Regions from separate parts of the Aeromonas oralensis genome, predicted to be linked through region 1. Evidence: predicted binding sites of a transcription regulator. Region 1 holds the regulator's gene; each other region holds the start of a gene.
The links. The regulator sigma-54, encoded in region 1, starts transcription at its own class of promoters, with help from an activator protein. The targets are predictions, from matches to a motif close to TGGCACNGTTTTNGCTT.
Positions count from the first base shown of each region.

Region 2: ACPDZI_RS19100 (superinfection exclusion B family protein) is a predicted target of sigma-54. The motif match lies at 1,623-1,639, and genes of this name have one in related genera.
Region 3: flgA (flagellar basal body P-ring formation chaperone FlgA) is a predicted target of sigma-54. The motif match lies at 2,406-2,422, and genes of this name have one in related genera.

Region 1 covers NZ_CP187186.1:4,211,779-4,216,549, forward strand. The annotation lists gene rapZ (RNase adapter RapZ) at 1-531, opposite strand, end outside; partial or broken gene ptsN (PTS IIA-like nitrogen regulatory protein PtsN) at 574-1,021, opposite strand; gene hpf (ribosome hibernation promoting factor) at 1,024-1,311, opposite strand; gene ACPDZI_RS19775 (RNA polymerase factor sigma-54) at 1,333-2,772, opposite strand; gene lptB (LPS export ABC transporter ATP-binding protein) at 2,838-3,563, opposite strand; gene lptA (lipopolysaccharide transport periplasmic protein LptA) at 3,567-4,094, opposite strand; gene lptC (LPS export ABC transporter periplasmic protein LptC) at 4,081-4,641, opposite strand; gene kdsC (3-deoxy-manno-octulosonate-8-phosphatase KdsC) at 4,638-4,771, opposite strand, start outside.
Region 2 covers NZ_CP187186.1:4,081,106-4,085,876, reverse strand. The annotation lists gene ACPDZI_RS19110 (DUF885 domain-containing protein) at 1-386, shown strand, start outside; gene ACPDZI_RS19105 (methylglyoxal synthase) at 475-933, shown strand; gene ACPDZI_RS19100 (superinfection exclusion B family protein) at 994-1,581, opposite strand; yybP-ykoY riboswitch at 1,777-1,884, shown strand; gene ACPDZI_RS19095 (sodium:calcium antiporter) at 1,973-2,959, shown strand; gene ansB (L-asparaginase 2) at 3,050-4,108, opposite strand; gene ACPDZI_RS19085 (heavy-metal-associated domain-containing protein) at 4,241-4,435, opposite strand; gene ACPDZI_RS19080 (AEC family transporter) at 4,535-4,771, opposite strand, start outside.
Region 3 covers NZ_CP187186.1:3,033,110-3,037,880, reverse strand. The annotation lists gene ACPDZI_RS14110 (peptide ABC transporter substrate-binding protein) at 1-181, shown strand, start outside; gene yfcE (phosphodiesterase) at 192-734, shown strand; gene ACPDZI_RS14100 (flagella synthesis protein FlgN) at 792-1,205, opposite strand; gene flgM (flagellar biosynthesis anti-sigma factor FlgM) at 1,205-1,525, opposite strand; gene flgA (flagellar basal body P-ring formation chaperone FlgA) at 1,615-2,220, opposite strand; gene ACPDZI_RS14085 (chemotaxis protein CheV) at 2,443-3,354, shown strand; gene ACPDZI_RS14080 (CheR family methyltransferase) at 3,373-4,197, shown strand; gene flgB (flagellar basal body rod protein FlgB) at 4,261-4,659, shown strand; gene flgC (flagellar basal body rod protein FlgC) at 4,659-4,771, shown strand, end outside.

The DNA.
Region 1 (4,771 bases):
CTTGGGAATGCCGTACTTGAAGCCGAACGACTCGAACACCAGCACCAGCTCGTTCTCTTTCTTGCCGAGCACCCGGGTCTTGATGAGCTCGCTCAGGTCGTGAATGCTGAGGTTGGTAGTATCGATGCGTAGGTCGGCCGTCGAGGAGAGCGGCGCCAGCAGGTGGGTCTCTTCCCGAATCGCCTCGTCCAGCGACAACTGATTGCGTGACAAGGGGTGCAGCCGGCGGCTCTCGCCGTAGCGCTTGAGCAGGGTCGCGTTGTCCGCATCGAAGAAGAAGCTCGAGAACTCCACCCGCCCCTCGTTGCGAACCTGGGCCAGCAGGGTTTCCAGCTTGTCCGGGCTCGCCGGCAGGTTGCGCACGTCGATGCTGACCGCCAGCTTGTCATACTGGCTCTCGACCGAGACGATCAGCTGGGGCAGCAGGTTGACCGGCAGGTTATCCACGCAGTAATAACCGAGATCCTCCAGCACCCGCAGGGCAACTGTCTTGCCCGAGCCGGAGCGCCCACTCACCACTATTAATTGCATCTTGTTCCCTCACCGCTTGGCGTCATTGCAAGGGCCTGCATCTCAGGCCGATGTCATGATCTGATAGAGTTCTTCGTCGCTGGTTGCCTGGCGCAACTGGCGGCATACCGCCTTGTCGCCCAGTTTGGATGCCATCAGGGAAAGGGTCTTGAGGTGCTGCTTGCACTCGCTTTCCGGCACCAGCAGGGCGAACAGCAGGTCAACCGGTTGATTGTCGATGGAATCGAAGGGGATTGGCTCTGCGAAGGTCATCAGGATGGCGGTCGGCGGAAACTCGTCGCCAATCCGGGCCGTGGGGAATGGCGATACCGGCACCGATCCCGGTACTGCCCATTTTTTCTCGCGCCAGCAGGCACTCGAAGAGCACCTGACGAGAGGTCCCCAGGCGCTCAGCGGCTAACTCGCTGATGATCTCCAGGGCGCGTTTCTTGCTGGTACAAGGGACCGCACTTTTGGTGCAGTCCCGACTCAGTATGTGTTCAAGTTGCATGGTTATTTTTGATTTAACTTATCTTTGTGCTTGATGATCTGCCGATCCAGCTTGTCCAGCAGGGTATCAATCGCAGCGTACATGTCGGCATGCTGCGAGTTGGCGAACACCTCACCCCCGCTGACATGCAGCTTGGCTTCGGCGATCTGGTTCAGTTTTTCTACGCTCAACACCACATGAACATTGTTGATGTGGTCAAAGTGACGCTCGAGTTTGGCAAATTTGTTGTTCACATAATCACGCAGAGCTTCGGTGATCTCGACATGGTGTCCGGTCAGGTTAATTTGCATAACGTCTTCCTTTTGTTTTGCCTAAACCAGGCGTTTGCGCTGATTGGATGGCGGGATCAACAAGGATTCACGGTACTTTGCGATCGTGCGTCTCGCCACCATAATACCCTGTTCGGCCAGCAAATCCGCGATCTTGCTATCACTTAGCGGCTTGGCGGGATTCTCCGCCGTCACCAGCTTCTTGATGAGCGCGCGAATTGCGGTCGATGAGCACTCTCCTCCTCCCTCCGTATTGACATGACTGGAGAAAAAAACTTCCAGTTCGAAGATGCCGCGCGGCGTATGCATGTACTTCTGGGTCGTGACCCGCGAGATGGTCGACTCGTGCATCTCCACCGCTTCGGCGATGTCGTTGAGCACCATGGGTTTCATGGCCTCTTCACCGTATTCGAAAAAGCCCTGCTGCTGCTCGACGATGCAGCTGGCCACCTTGAGCAGGGTGTCGTTGCGGCTCTCCAGGCTCTTGATGAACCACTTGGCTTCCTGCAGGTGGGAACGGATGAACTGGGTATCCTGGCTGGTGCGAGCCTGACGGGCCATGGCGGCATAGGTCTCGTTGACCCGGATGCGCGGGGCCGAGTCCGGGTTGAGCTCGACCACCCACTTGTTGCCCTTCTTGACCACGGAAACATCCGGGATCACGTACTGGGATTCACTCTGGATGACGCCGTTGCCGGGTCTCGGCTCCAGCTGCTGGATCAAATCCAGCACCTCCTTGAGGTCGCTCTCCTTGAGCCGGGTCTTGCGCGCCAGGGTGCGGTAGTCGCGATTGCCGAGCAAATCCATGTGCTCGAGGATCACCTCCTTGGCCTCGTGCAGCCAGGGCAGGTCCGGGGAGTATTGGCCCAGCTGGATCAGCAGGCACTCCTGTACCGAGCGGGCGGCAATGCCGACCGGATCGAAGTGCTGCACTCGCTTGAGCACGGCCTCCACCTCATCGAGCTCCACCTCGACATCCTCGCTGCTTACCGCAGTCTGGATATCTTCCAGCGACACCGTCAGGTAACCGGATTCGTCGATGGCGTCGATGATGGCGAGGGCGATGGCGGCATCCACGTCGCTGAACGGCGTCAGGCGCATCTGCCACAGCAGATAATCCTGCAAGTTTTCGGTGGTTTCGCCCTGATAGATGCTGTCTTCACCGTCGTGGATCGGGCCCGCGCTCTGAGCCGTGCCGGCCGAGTAAACCTCTTCCCAGGTGGTATCTACTGGCAGTTCGTCCGGCATGTTGTCCTGGGACATAGCATCGCTGGAGTCGAGTTGGCTGGCATCGACCGGCTCTTCCGGGCTGGTCTCCTGCACATCATTTTCCTCTTGCTCCAGCAAGGGGTTGTTGTCGAGCGCTTGCTGAATTTCCTGCTGGAGTTCCAGAGTGGAGAGCTGGAGCAGACGAATCGCTTGTTGTAATTGCGGCGTCATGGTCAGGGACTGGCCGAGACGCAACTGTAATGTCGGCTTCATCTACGTCGGGATATCCTTATGTTCAGCGAGGCAGTCGTCACAGGAAATGAAGAGATGCCCCCTTACTATAGACTGAATTGATCGCCCAAATAGACGCGCTTGACCTGTTCATCGGCCAGTATGTCGGCCGGTGCACCTTCGGCAATCATCTTGCCGTGGCTGACGATATAGGCCTTCTCACATACGTCCAGAGTCTCTCTGACGTTGTGGTCGGTGATCAAGACGCCCAGGCCTCTATCTTTGAGATGCTGGATGACCTTCTTGATGTCTATCACAGAAATGGGGTCGACCCCGGCAAAGGGTTCATCCAGCAGGATAAAACGCGGCTCGGCAGCCAGTGCCCGGGCGATCTCGACCCGGCGCCGCTCCCCGCCCGACAGGCTCTGCCCCAAACTGTCACGGATATGGGTGATGTTGAACTCTTCCAGCAGTTGCTGGACCTTGTCCTCCCGCTCTTCGCGGCTCAACCCCTTGCGGGTCTGCATCACCCCCATCAGGTTGTCGAACACCGACAGGCGACGGAAGATGGAGGCCTCCTGCGGTAGATAGCCGATGCCGTTGCGGGCGCGGATATGCATGGGCTGCAGGCTGATGTCCTGATCATCGATGGTGATGAGGCCGGCATCACTCTGCACCAGCCCCACGATCATGTAGAAGGAGGTGGTCTTGCCAGCTCCGTTCGGGCCTAACAGCCCGACGATCTGGCCGGTCCCCACTTCCAGGCTCACATCGCTCACTACCATGCGGCGCTTGTAACTTTTTTGCAGGCCGGCTGCTTTCAACACTGCCATGGTTTATTTTCCCTGCTTCTTCTGATCGGCCGGCTTGTCGAAATTCTCTACCTGATCCGGCAGGAACACCGTCTTGACCCGCTGGTTCGGGGTCTTGCTCTCGGCAATCATCTTCTGTTTGACGATGTCATAACGGATCAGGTCGCCATTGACCTGGCTGTCTTCCTGCTTGAGCTGACCGTTGCCGGTGATGGTCACCAACCGGTTCTTCAGCTCATAACGGATGCTGTTGCCATGGGCATTGACCGGCTTGCCGTTGTCCAGGATCTGGAAGAAGGTGGCAGGCTTGCCATAGGCCGTCATCACCTCGGCACCTTTCTCGCCGGAGCGGATCACCACTACCTTGTCTGCCTTGATCTTGATGGTGCCCTGAGTGATGGTCACATCCTGCTCGAAGGTGATGCGGTTGTCCTGCATCTCGGCCACCTGCTTGACCGCATCCACATAGACCTTCTCGGCAAAGTCGGACTCTTTGGCGCTCACGGTGCCGCACAGCAGCAGGGCCGCGAGGGCCAGATTAGCGTTTTTCATTGAAATAGATGGCATGGCCCTGATCCAGTAATTCAAAATATTTGCGTTCCAGATGACCCTTCAGGCCGACGCCCTCGGTCTGGAAATCCTTACCCACTATGCTGACCTGCTGATTGCTTCTCACGTTCTGGGTCACCAGATCCAGCTCCAGATAGGGGGTATCCAGCGTGGAGATGAAAGAGGTGGGCAGCAAGCCGTCCAGATGCACCTTGTCCCGCAGGATCACGTTGTCATCGGTGTTGAGCACCCCGCTATCGGCAGTGACCTTCCACTCGGGCTCGCCCTGCTTGTCGAACATGTAGACCACCGGCTTGTCAAAAGTGGCCTGCTCGAGGATCTGGTAGTACTCCGCATAGCGGGACTCCAGCCGCTCGGTGCGACGGCCTTCGACATCGAAGCGGGTCGTCACCAGATTCTTGGCGGTGAAGTCCGGCTGATAATTCTCCACCTTGGTGGTCGGCTCCGGCGCCAGTTCGATGTCGCCGAGCTGCCAGGCGGCCAGCGCAACCAGAAACAGCAGGGCGAACAACAGTGTCTGTCTGCTCATACCGAGGCCTCAGGCTGATAGTCACCCAGCCCCTGGGCCTGCAAAATGAGATCGCACACCTCGCGCACCGCGCCAACACCGCCGGCCAGCCGGGTCACCATGTCGGCCCGCACCAGCACCAGCGGATGGG
Region 2 (4,771 bases), 130 kb from region 1:
AGGGATCGTCCGCCTTCAACAACCAGCTGCAGTACTTCGGCCGCCTCAACGAGGAGATGCTGAGGGCTATGCGGCTGGTGGTGGATACCGGTATCCACTGGTATGGCTGGAGCCACGACCAGGCCGTCAACTACATGAAGGAGAACTCGGCGCTGGGGGCGGGGGACATCAGCTCCGAGGTGCCCCGCTACATGGCCTACACCGGCCAGGCGACCTCCTACAAGGCGGGCCAGCTGGCGCTGATCCGGATGCGGGAGTCGGCCGAGCAGGCGCTGGGTGGAGGCTTTGACCTCAAGGCGTTCCACCACCATGTGCTGGAATACGGCATGCTGCCTATCTCGGTGCTGGAGCAGAAGAACAAGCAGTGGATTGAACAGTCGAAGTGATCACAGTTACGGCGCCCGGCAAGGCAACGGGCGCCGCTTTCGATTAGGATACGGCTCTATTCAAACAACACTGCTACGGATAATGTCCATGGAACAGATCGCCCGTGAGATGGCGGCCCACAAGCGAGTGGCGCTGGTGGCTCACGACAACATGAAGACCCCCCTGCTGAACTGGGTGATGCGGCGCAAGGAGGAGCTCAAGCTCCACCACCTCTACGCCACCGGTACCACCGGCACCATGCTCGGCAAGCAGGCACAACTGCCCATCACCTGTCTCTTCTCCGGCCCCATGGGGGGCGACCAGCAGCTCGGCGCCCTGATCGCCGAGGGCAAGATCGACGTGCTGATCTTCTTCTGGGATCCCCTCAATGCGGTGCCTCACGATCCGGACGTGAAGGCCTTGCTGCGCCTTGCGGCAGTCTGGAACATCCCGGTCGCCACCAACGAGGCGACCGCCGATTTCATCATGGACAGCCCCCACATGCGCCAGGCGTTCAGCGTGCAGATCCCGGACTATGCCGGCTATCTCAAGGCGAGAACCCAGTAACGGGGCAGAAACGACAGAGCCGGCCATGGGGCCGGCTCTTTTTATTGGCGGGAACGAAGATCAGCGCTGGAAGCTTTTCTGCGCGAACTTGGGTCTGGCATTCATGATCTGCTCCACCTGCTCGTCGCTCATCTTGCCGCGCGACAGCCCCAATACCTTGTAGGTAAGCAGCGGCCGGGCCGGCAGGGCGATCATCAGGGCGCGGATCTGGTTTTCGTCCTCTTTCTCGCGCACCGGTTTGCCATAGGCATAGGTCAGTACGCCGGCATCCATCAGGTTTTTGACGGCAGGCTCGGTGATCGGCAAGTTTATGACGCTTTTGCGTTGCAGCACGAACTCGCGCAGCACCGCCTTCTCGTTGAAGTCGAGAAAGGAGATCATCTGGGCCAGCTGATCCTGCTGGCGGCGGGACTGCCACTCGTCGCAGGCCCACTCCCAGGCGATCAGGAAGCCCTGACTGCAGAAGTAGGAGATGGCGATCAGCATGCCGACTCCGAGCCAGGCGGCGTGTGTGGCGGCCCACTGGCTGACGGCTCCCTTCATCAAACCGGCCGGAAACAGCAGGATGATGCTGCAGCAGAGCAGCAGCCAGACCATCAGCCAGTTGAGGCGGTTCAGTTGATAGAAATGTTGGATCCACCGTTTCATCGTTCACCCTTCCCAAATCAGTGTGGACAGTAGTCATCTCATAGCAAACGGTGTGCCAAGGCGAAGCGTTCAGCGGCAGGGGAGTGGGTCCGGACGGCAAAACCGGTGGAGGGCACGGTTACATTCCCTTACAACTTGTTGAGCGAATGATCATTAGTTTGCCTTGTGAGGCGGCACTCAACTTGGTAAAAAGCCCGCACTGTCATAGGGGAGTAGCAACCCGCCCGTGATCCGGGCAGGGCTCATGTCAACATTCTTGGATCCTCAGATCCATGGCATGAGCGGCGATGGCATCCATCGCTCTGCAAGACCTTTGGCCTCGATATGCAAGCCAGCCGGGCGAGCCGTATCGGGTCCATTGGTTGTTCTGCTCGCCTGGCGGTTACTCATCATGCTGATCACCCTGCTATTATTTCTGCTCTCTGCCGTCACCATCTATCTGGCCTGCGAATATTTCGTCAACGGCATCGAATGGACCGGCCACCACTTCAAGTTTTCCCAGAGCGCTACCGGCTCCCTGCTGGCGGCCCTCGGCACGGCCCTGCCCGAATGCATCGTCACCCTGACCGCATTGCTGATGGGGAATGCTCCCGCTCAGCAGCAGATCGGGATAGGTGCCGCCCTTGGCGGTCCGCTGGTACTCTCCACCATTGGCTATGCCGCCGTCGGCGTGACCCTGCTGCTGTGCATGAGCCGTGAGCACAGGGCCATCGATGGCGAGGTGCAGCGCGAGATAGGCCGCGATCAGACCTGGTTCGTCGGCATCTTCCTGGTGGCGATGGCCCTCGGCATGGTGGCCTTCACCGGTAAAACCTGGCTGGCCCCGCTGTTCGTATTGGTGTACCTGGTCTATGTGCGGCGCGAGCTGAAGCAGACCGACAGCCACGAGGTCGAGTTGCCAGAGCCCCTCAAGCTGGATCCGGGCGCCGAGATCCCGGCGCTCGGCAAGGTGCTGCTGCAAACCCTGGTGGCGCTGGTGGTGGTGGCGCTGGCGGCCCAGCTGTTCGTTCATCAGCTGGAGAGCATGGGCGAGCTGTTTGGCCTCTCGCCGGTGCTGGCGGCCCTGTTGTTGAGCCCGGTGGCGACCGAGATGCCCGAGCTGATGAACGTGCTGATCTGGGTGCGGCAGGGCAAGCACCGGCTGGCGCTGGCCAATATCTCGGGGGCCATGATGATCCAGGGCACCATTCCCAAGGCGTTCTGCCTGTTGTTCACCCCCTGGCTGCTGGACAGCACCATGATGGTCTCCTCGCTGGTGACGCTGCTGGCAGTCGCGCTGTTGTGGTGGGGGTTCAGTCGGGAGCGGATGACGGCGGGCAGGCTCGCCTGGGTGGGGCTGATCTATCTTGGCTTCTGCGGTTGGCTGATGGCGAGCTGAGGCTCCAGCCAGACCACATGCAAAAGGGCGGGATCTTGTCCCGCCCTTTTTGTTGTCATTACCCCATGCCGGCCGATGCCGGCAAGGGGGTCAGAACTGCTGGAACCAGCGCTGGATCTGGGCCGGATCCTTGCTCTGGGTGAGCGAGAGCATCAACAGGATCCGCGCTTTCTGCGGGTTGAGGGTCTCGGCGGCGACGAAGCCGTACTTGGCGTCATCGATCTCGGCATCCAGAGTGGTGGAGCCGGTCGGCACGCGGGCGGAGCGCACTACCCGGATACCGTCCTTGCTCGCCTTGGCCAGGGTGTCGAACAGGGTGTGGTAGAGGTTGCCGTTGCCCACCCCGGCGCTGACGATGCCGTCGAACTTGGCATCCACCATCGCCTTGGCCGGCAGATCGGTGGCGTTGGCGTAGCTGTAGACGATGCCGACCTGCGGCAGCTTGTCGAGCTTGCTCACGTCAAACGGGGTCTTGCTGGTGTGCAGGCGGGCCGGGCTGCGCTGATAGTCGATCTTGCCGTTGTGGATATAGCCGAGCGGGCCGAAGTTGGGGGAGGCGAAGGTCTGCACCCCGGTGGTGTTGGTCTTGGTGACGTCGCGGGCATCGAGCACGGTGTCATTCATCGCCACCATGACGCCACGCCCCTTGGAGGCGGGGTCAGAGGCGGTCACCACGGCGTTGTAGAGGTTCATCGGGCCGTCGGCGCTCATGGCGGTGGAGGGGCGCATGGCGCCGACCAGCACCACCGGCTTGTCGCTCTTGACGGTCAGGTTGAGGAAGTAGGCGGTCTCTTCCATAGTGTCGGTGCCGTGGGTGATGACGATGCCGTCCACGTCATCCTTGGCCAGCAGCTCGTTGACCCGCTTGGCCAGCTTCAGCCACACCTCGTCGTTCATGTCCTGGGAGCCGATCTTGACCACCTGCTCACCCTGCACGTCGGCAACGTTCTTCATCTCGGGCACGGCGGCGATCAGCGTCTCGATGGCCACCTTGCCGGCCTCGTAGTTGGACTGGGTGGCGGACTGTCCCGCCCCGGCAATGGTACCGCCGGTGGCCAGGATATGGACGTTGGGCAGAGCCATGGCCATCGGGGAGAGGGTCAGGCCGAGGACGGCGGCGAGCAGGGTCTTGCGGATCGGGAGAGTCATGCAGCAAATCCTTCTGAGGTGAGAAAAATTGCAGCAAGTTTGCGCTTTCTGTTGCCGGGGTTTGTGATGACTCTCACCAAAAAACAGCTGGGTACAGAATTTTAACCTGTTTTATACCTATATGGAGATAATTTAACTCGCCGAGAAGCCCTTGGCTTCGATCAGGGCGATCAGCTCGGCCTTGCTCAGTTCGCTCTCGATGACGGCCTTGCTGCTGGCAAAGTCGACGCTGGCTGTGCTGACGGCAGGCTGGGCCAGCAGGGCTTTTTGCAGGCTGGCGGCGCAGCCACCGCAGGACATGCCGGAGACGGTGAGTTCGATGGTCATGGGATATCTCCTCTGTTGATAGGCAATCAGCGTAAAGCTGCCGCCCGCGGCAAGGTCAAGGGGCGATGAGGGGGTGAGGGCCAGCACGTTTGCTGCTGGCTAGCCCATCAGTCCCAGGTAGTTCATCAGGGCAGCGCCCAGGCTGGTGCTGACCAGAGAACCCAGCGTAGTGGTGGCGATGATGTTGGCTGCCAGCACGCTGTCGCCCCCCATGGCGCGGGTCATCACATAGCTGGCGGCGGCGGTGGGGGTGGAGCTGATGAGAAACAGGATGCCGAGCGCCTGCGGGCTGAAACCCAGCGCCCAGGCCCCCATCACCAGCAACACGGGGATGCA
Region 3 (4,771 bases), 1.2 Mb from region 1:
TGGCAATGCCCGGACCGGGCTCTACCACCAGGCCGAGCAGCTGCTGATGGACGAGATGCCGGCCATTCCCGTCTATCACTACAACCAGATGCGGCTGGTGGATCCCACCCTGCGCGGCCTGCCGGTGCAGAACCTCAAGGGAGCGATCGCCACCAAGGATCTCTACTTCAGCCAGCAGTAAGGAGCTTGCCATGAAAATTGCCATTCTTTCCGACCTGCACGGCAGCCTGAGTGCGCTGGAGCGGGTGCTGGACCAGCTTGCCCCCTGGCAGCCAGATCACTACCTGCTGCTCGGCGATCTGCTCAACCACGGCCCGCGCAACCCGGTGCCACCGGGCTATGCCCCTGCGGCCGTGGCCGAGCGACTCAATACGCTGGCTTCCCGCATCATGGCGGTACGGGGCAACTGTGATTCGGAAGTTGATCAGATGCTGCTGGATTTCCCCATCACGGCCCCTTACAACCAGATGCTGGTGGATGGTCGGCGCTGGTTTGTCAGCCACGGCCATCTCTATCGGCCAGCAGAGGTACCGCTACCTGTCGGCAGCCTGTTCATCAGCGGTCACTCCCATTTGCCCGTGTTGCAGCGCGAAGGGGAGCTGGTGCTGATGAACCCGGGATCCATCTGTTTTCCACGCGGCAATCTGGCGGCAAGTTATGGCCGCTACGAGGATGGGGTACTCGGGATCCACGCCTGTGCGGACAGCGAAGTGCTGATGCGGCTGGAACTGTAAAAGAGAGGGGGTTGAGAGAAACGTGCTGCGGAGCAGCCAGTCGTCATAACGGGGGGATCAGGCCTTGATGCCGATGGAGCGGGTACCGGAGCGGGTATTGCCCTTGGCGTCATAGGTCAGGGAGTTGCGATCCCGCAGCTTGCTCAGGTAGCTTGCCAGCCGGCGGTTGGAGACGATGCTGAGCTCGAGCAGGCGCCCGTTCAGATCGTTCTGTTCCTGGCAGGCATCGAGTTTCTCACGCAGGGTGTGCATCTGCTCGGGGTAGGCGTTCAGTTGCTGTTTCAGGTCTGGCAGCAGCGCCATGGCCTTGTCCAGCTCTTCAATATCGGCAAGCAGCTTCTGCTTGCGCTCTGCCAGCTCGGGCAGCGCCAGCGCCTGGTGCTGCTTGAGCAGGTTGAACTCCTCCTCCAGCAAGCCTTGCATCTGGGAGAGGTAGTTATCTTGAGTGTGCAGCAGCGAAGGTAAATCCATTATCCCAGCAACTTGTCGAGGTTGGATTCGAAGCTGAACATCTTCTTGGCCACAGCTTCGCTGTTGACCTGATATTCACCATTGGCCACGGCTTTCTTCAGGCTCTCGACCCGGCTTTCATTGCCGGTGGAAGCTGAGTTGAGGTTCTTCTGCATCTGTTGCAATTGCTGCGCCTCGCTGGTCAAGGAGACGGAGTCGGTCTTGACGGTCGCCGCACGGTTATCGGAGGACGAGGTCGCTGGTTTGGTATTGGCACCCTGGCTGCTCCCGGTATTTTGCAACCGGTTGTTCGCCAAGTTGTTGATATTGTTAATAGCCATAGTGTTTACCTTCGTCTGCTTTACTGTTCGCTTACCTGTTTATCGGTGGTCATCGCCATAACTTTAGAAAAAAGTGATCTGAAAAACACTCAGAAGGTGACCACCACGGAGCCAACAGCGTTGACTTTACCCTGCACCGTTTTGCCTGAGCGGATATTGACGAGCCTGATCATGTCTCCGAAGCTGCCATCTTGCAAGGCTCGGGCCATGGTTTTGATTTGCATGCTGCTATTTTCTGCGCTGAGGGTCACCTGATCGCCCTTGCAGACCACGCAAACCTGACTGAGTCTGATAGGCTGGCCTGGCTTGAGTTCGCGCTTGCTGCGTACGCCAATGAGCGCCGTGGTATCGCCGAGATAGTCGCCGCGGATCAGGGTCTGATCCTGATAGGCCTGTGTCAGCACGCTTTCACTCAGAATATCGCCCTTGGCCACCGGGGTGGAGACGGTTACATAAGGCTTCTGTATGCTGACTCGTACCGGCAGGTAGAGATCCCAGGGCTTCTCTTCCTCGCATTTGAGATAGACGGTGGTATTGCGGCGGATCTCCATCTTGGCGGGCAGCGTGATGGCAAGATGTTCGTCACAGCGGCTCAAAGGCAGGCGCTCATCGATGGAAGCTGCCTGCACCTGTACCTGGGCATCGAGAGGGACATCGAGCTGGCCGAGCACAAAATCCTGCGCCTTTTCTTGCAAGTAACTGGTCACCTCGGATGCCTTGGCGTGAGAAATGCCGCAAAACAGCAGTAAGGTGAGGAAAAGTCTACTAATCATTTTCGCTCGCTGGCCGATAAGTTGTTCACGTATATCACCATATTTAACTATGCTTGCTTCAGAATTCGTTCGCAGTGACATCGATAGTCTGACGCAAGCCAACACGCATGCATGATTAATGCCAAGCGTTTTTAGGGAGTGTTTATGGCCAGTATCCTGGACTCGGTCAACCAACGTACCCAGCTAGTTGGGCAAAACCGGCTGGAGTTATTGTTGTTTCGTCTCAACGGACGTCAAAGATTTGGCATCAACGTATTCAAGGTACGTGAAGTGTTGCAGTGTCCTCCCTTGACTGTCATGCCCAAGCTGAACTCCTGCATTCGCGGGGTAGCCCATATTCGCGGTCAGACCATCTCGGTTATCGACCTCAGCATGGCGATGGGCAAGCGTCCGATCGAAGATCTGACCAAGTGCTTCATCATCATTTCCGAATACAACCGCTCCATTCAGGGCTTTCTGGTGCACTCGGTCGAGCGCATCATCAACATGAACTGGGAATCCATCCTGCCGCCGCCGAAAGGGGCCGGGCGCATCAACTACATGACGGCAGTAACCGAGGTCGACGGTGAGTTGGTCGAGATCCTGGACGTGGAACGCATTCTCAACGAAATCTCGCCTGTATCGACCGAAGTCAGCAAAGAGCTGGTGGAAGCCAGCGTGGAACATCCGACTCTGGGACGTCCGGTGCTGGTGGCTGATGACTCTTCCGTGGCTCGTAAGCAGGTACAGCGTGCGCTCGAAGCTATCGGCGTGCAGTGCGTACTGGCCAAGGATGGGCGTGAAGCGCTCAACATGTTGCTGGAGATGTCCAAAAACGGTCCTATCAAGGATCAGATCGCCTTGGTGATTTCGGACATCGAGATGCCGGAAATGGATGGTTATACTTTTACCGCCGAGATCCGCAACAATCCCAACCTCAAGGACTTACATGTTATTCTGCACACATCCCTCAGTGGGGTGTTCAATCAGGCCATGGTGCAGAAAGTTGGTGCGAACAATTTCATTGCCAAATTCCAGCCGGATGAATTGGCCAAGGCCGTACAAGGCGCACTCTAATCAAGAAGAACAAACTGCATGAAGACACTTTCGGACGACTTATACAAACAATTCAGCAACTTTCTGGCGGTACAGAGCGGAATCGTGCTGGGTGACAACAAACAGTATCTGGTCAAGAGTCGGCTTTCACCCTTGATGACTCAGTTTGGTATTGAGAGTCTGTCTGATCTGGTTACTCGAGCGATGAGTGTGCGTGAGCGTGACCTGAAAATGGCAGTGGTTGATGCCATGACTACCAACGAAACCCTGTGGTTTCGCGATACCTACCCCTTCCAGCTGCTGACGGACAAGATATTCCCCGAGCTCGGCAAGAGTGGCAGACCGATCAAGATCTGGTCCGCGGCCTCCTCTTCTGGGCAGGAGCCGTACTCCATTGCCATGACGGCACTGGAACAGCAGGTCAAGAAACCGGGCACCTTGCCAGGTGGGGTACAGATCGTCGGGACGGATATTTCCAGCACCATGCTCAATCAGTGCAAGGAAGGGGTGTACGATAGTCTGGCGCTGGCTCGCGGTCTGTCGCCCGAGCGCAAGAAGCTGTTCTTCGAACCTTACGGTGACAACAAGATGCGGGTGGTGGAGCGTGTCAGAAAATTGACCACCTTCCGGCCATTGAACCTGCTGGAAAGCTACAGCCTGCTTGGCAAGTTCGACATCATCTTCTGTCGCAACGTGCTCATCTATTTTGCACCGGAAGTGAAGTCGAAGATCCTCAACCAGTTTGCTGCCAGCCTCAATCCCGGCGGCTATCTGATGCTGGGGGCTTCCGAGTCGCTGGCCGGGTTGACCGACAGGTTCGAGATGATCCGGTGCAACCCCGGCATCGTCTACAAGGTTAAATGATCTCCGCTTAAATCCCTCTTTGGCACACCTCTTGCTAATAATTTCTTAAGCAGGAGGTGTGCTATGGCAATTTCATTCGACAAGGCATTTGGTATTCATCAATACACGCTGAGCGTTCGCTCCAAGCGTGCAGAGGTGTTGTCCAGCAACATTGCCAACGCGGACACGCCGGGCTTCAAGGCTCGGGATATCAACTTCTCGCAAGCATTGGAAGAAGCCCAGCAACAACAGGGCTTTGGCCTTGCCACGACCAGTGAGAAGCATTTCGCCCTGCAGATGGATGCGCCAGGCGTTACGCAATATCGCAATCCTCTGCAGCCCGATACCGGTGATGGCAACACGGTCGACGTGCAACAGGAGCGCAGCGAGTTTTTGCGCAACAGCCTTGAATACCAGACCTCCCTTGAATTTATGAACAGCAAGATCAGCGGCCTGCTGAAGGCCTTGAAAGGAGAACAGTGATGAGTTTGTTCAAGGTCTTTGACATTGCAGGCTCGGCCATGAGTGCACAGTCTGTTCGCCTCAACACGGTAGCCAGCAACATGGCCAACGCCGACAGCGTCAGCTCCAGCGT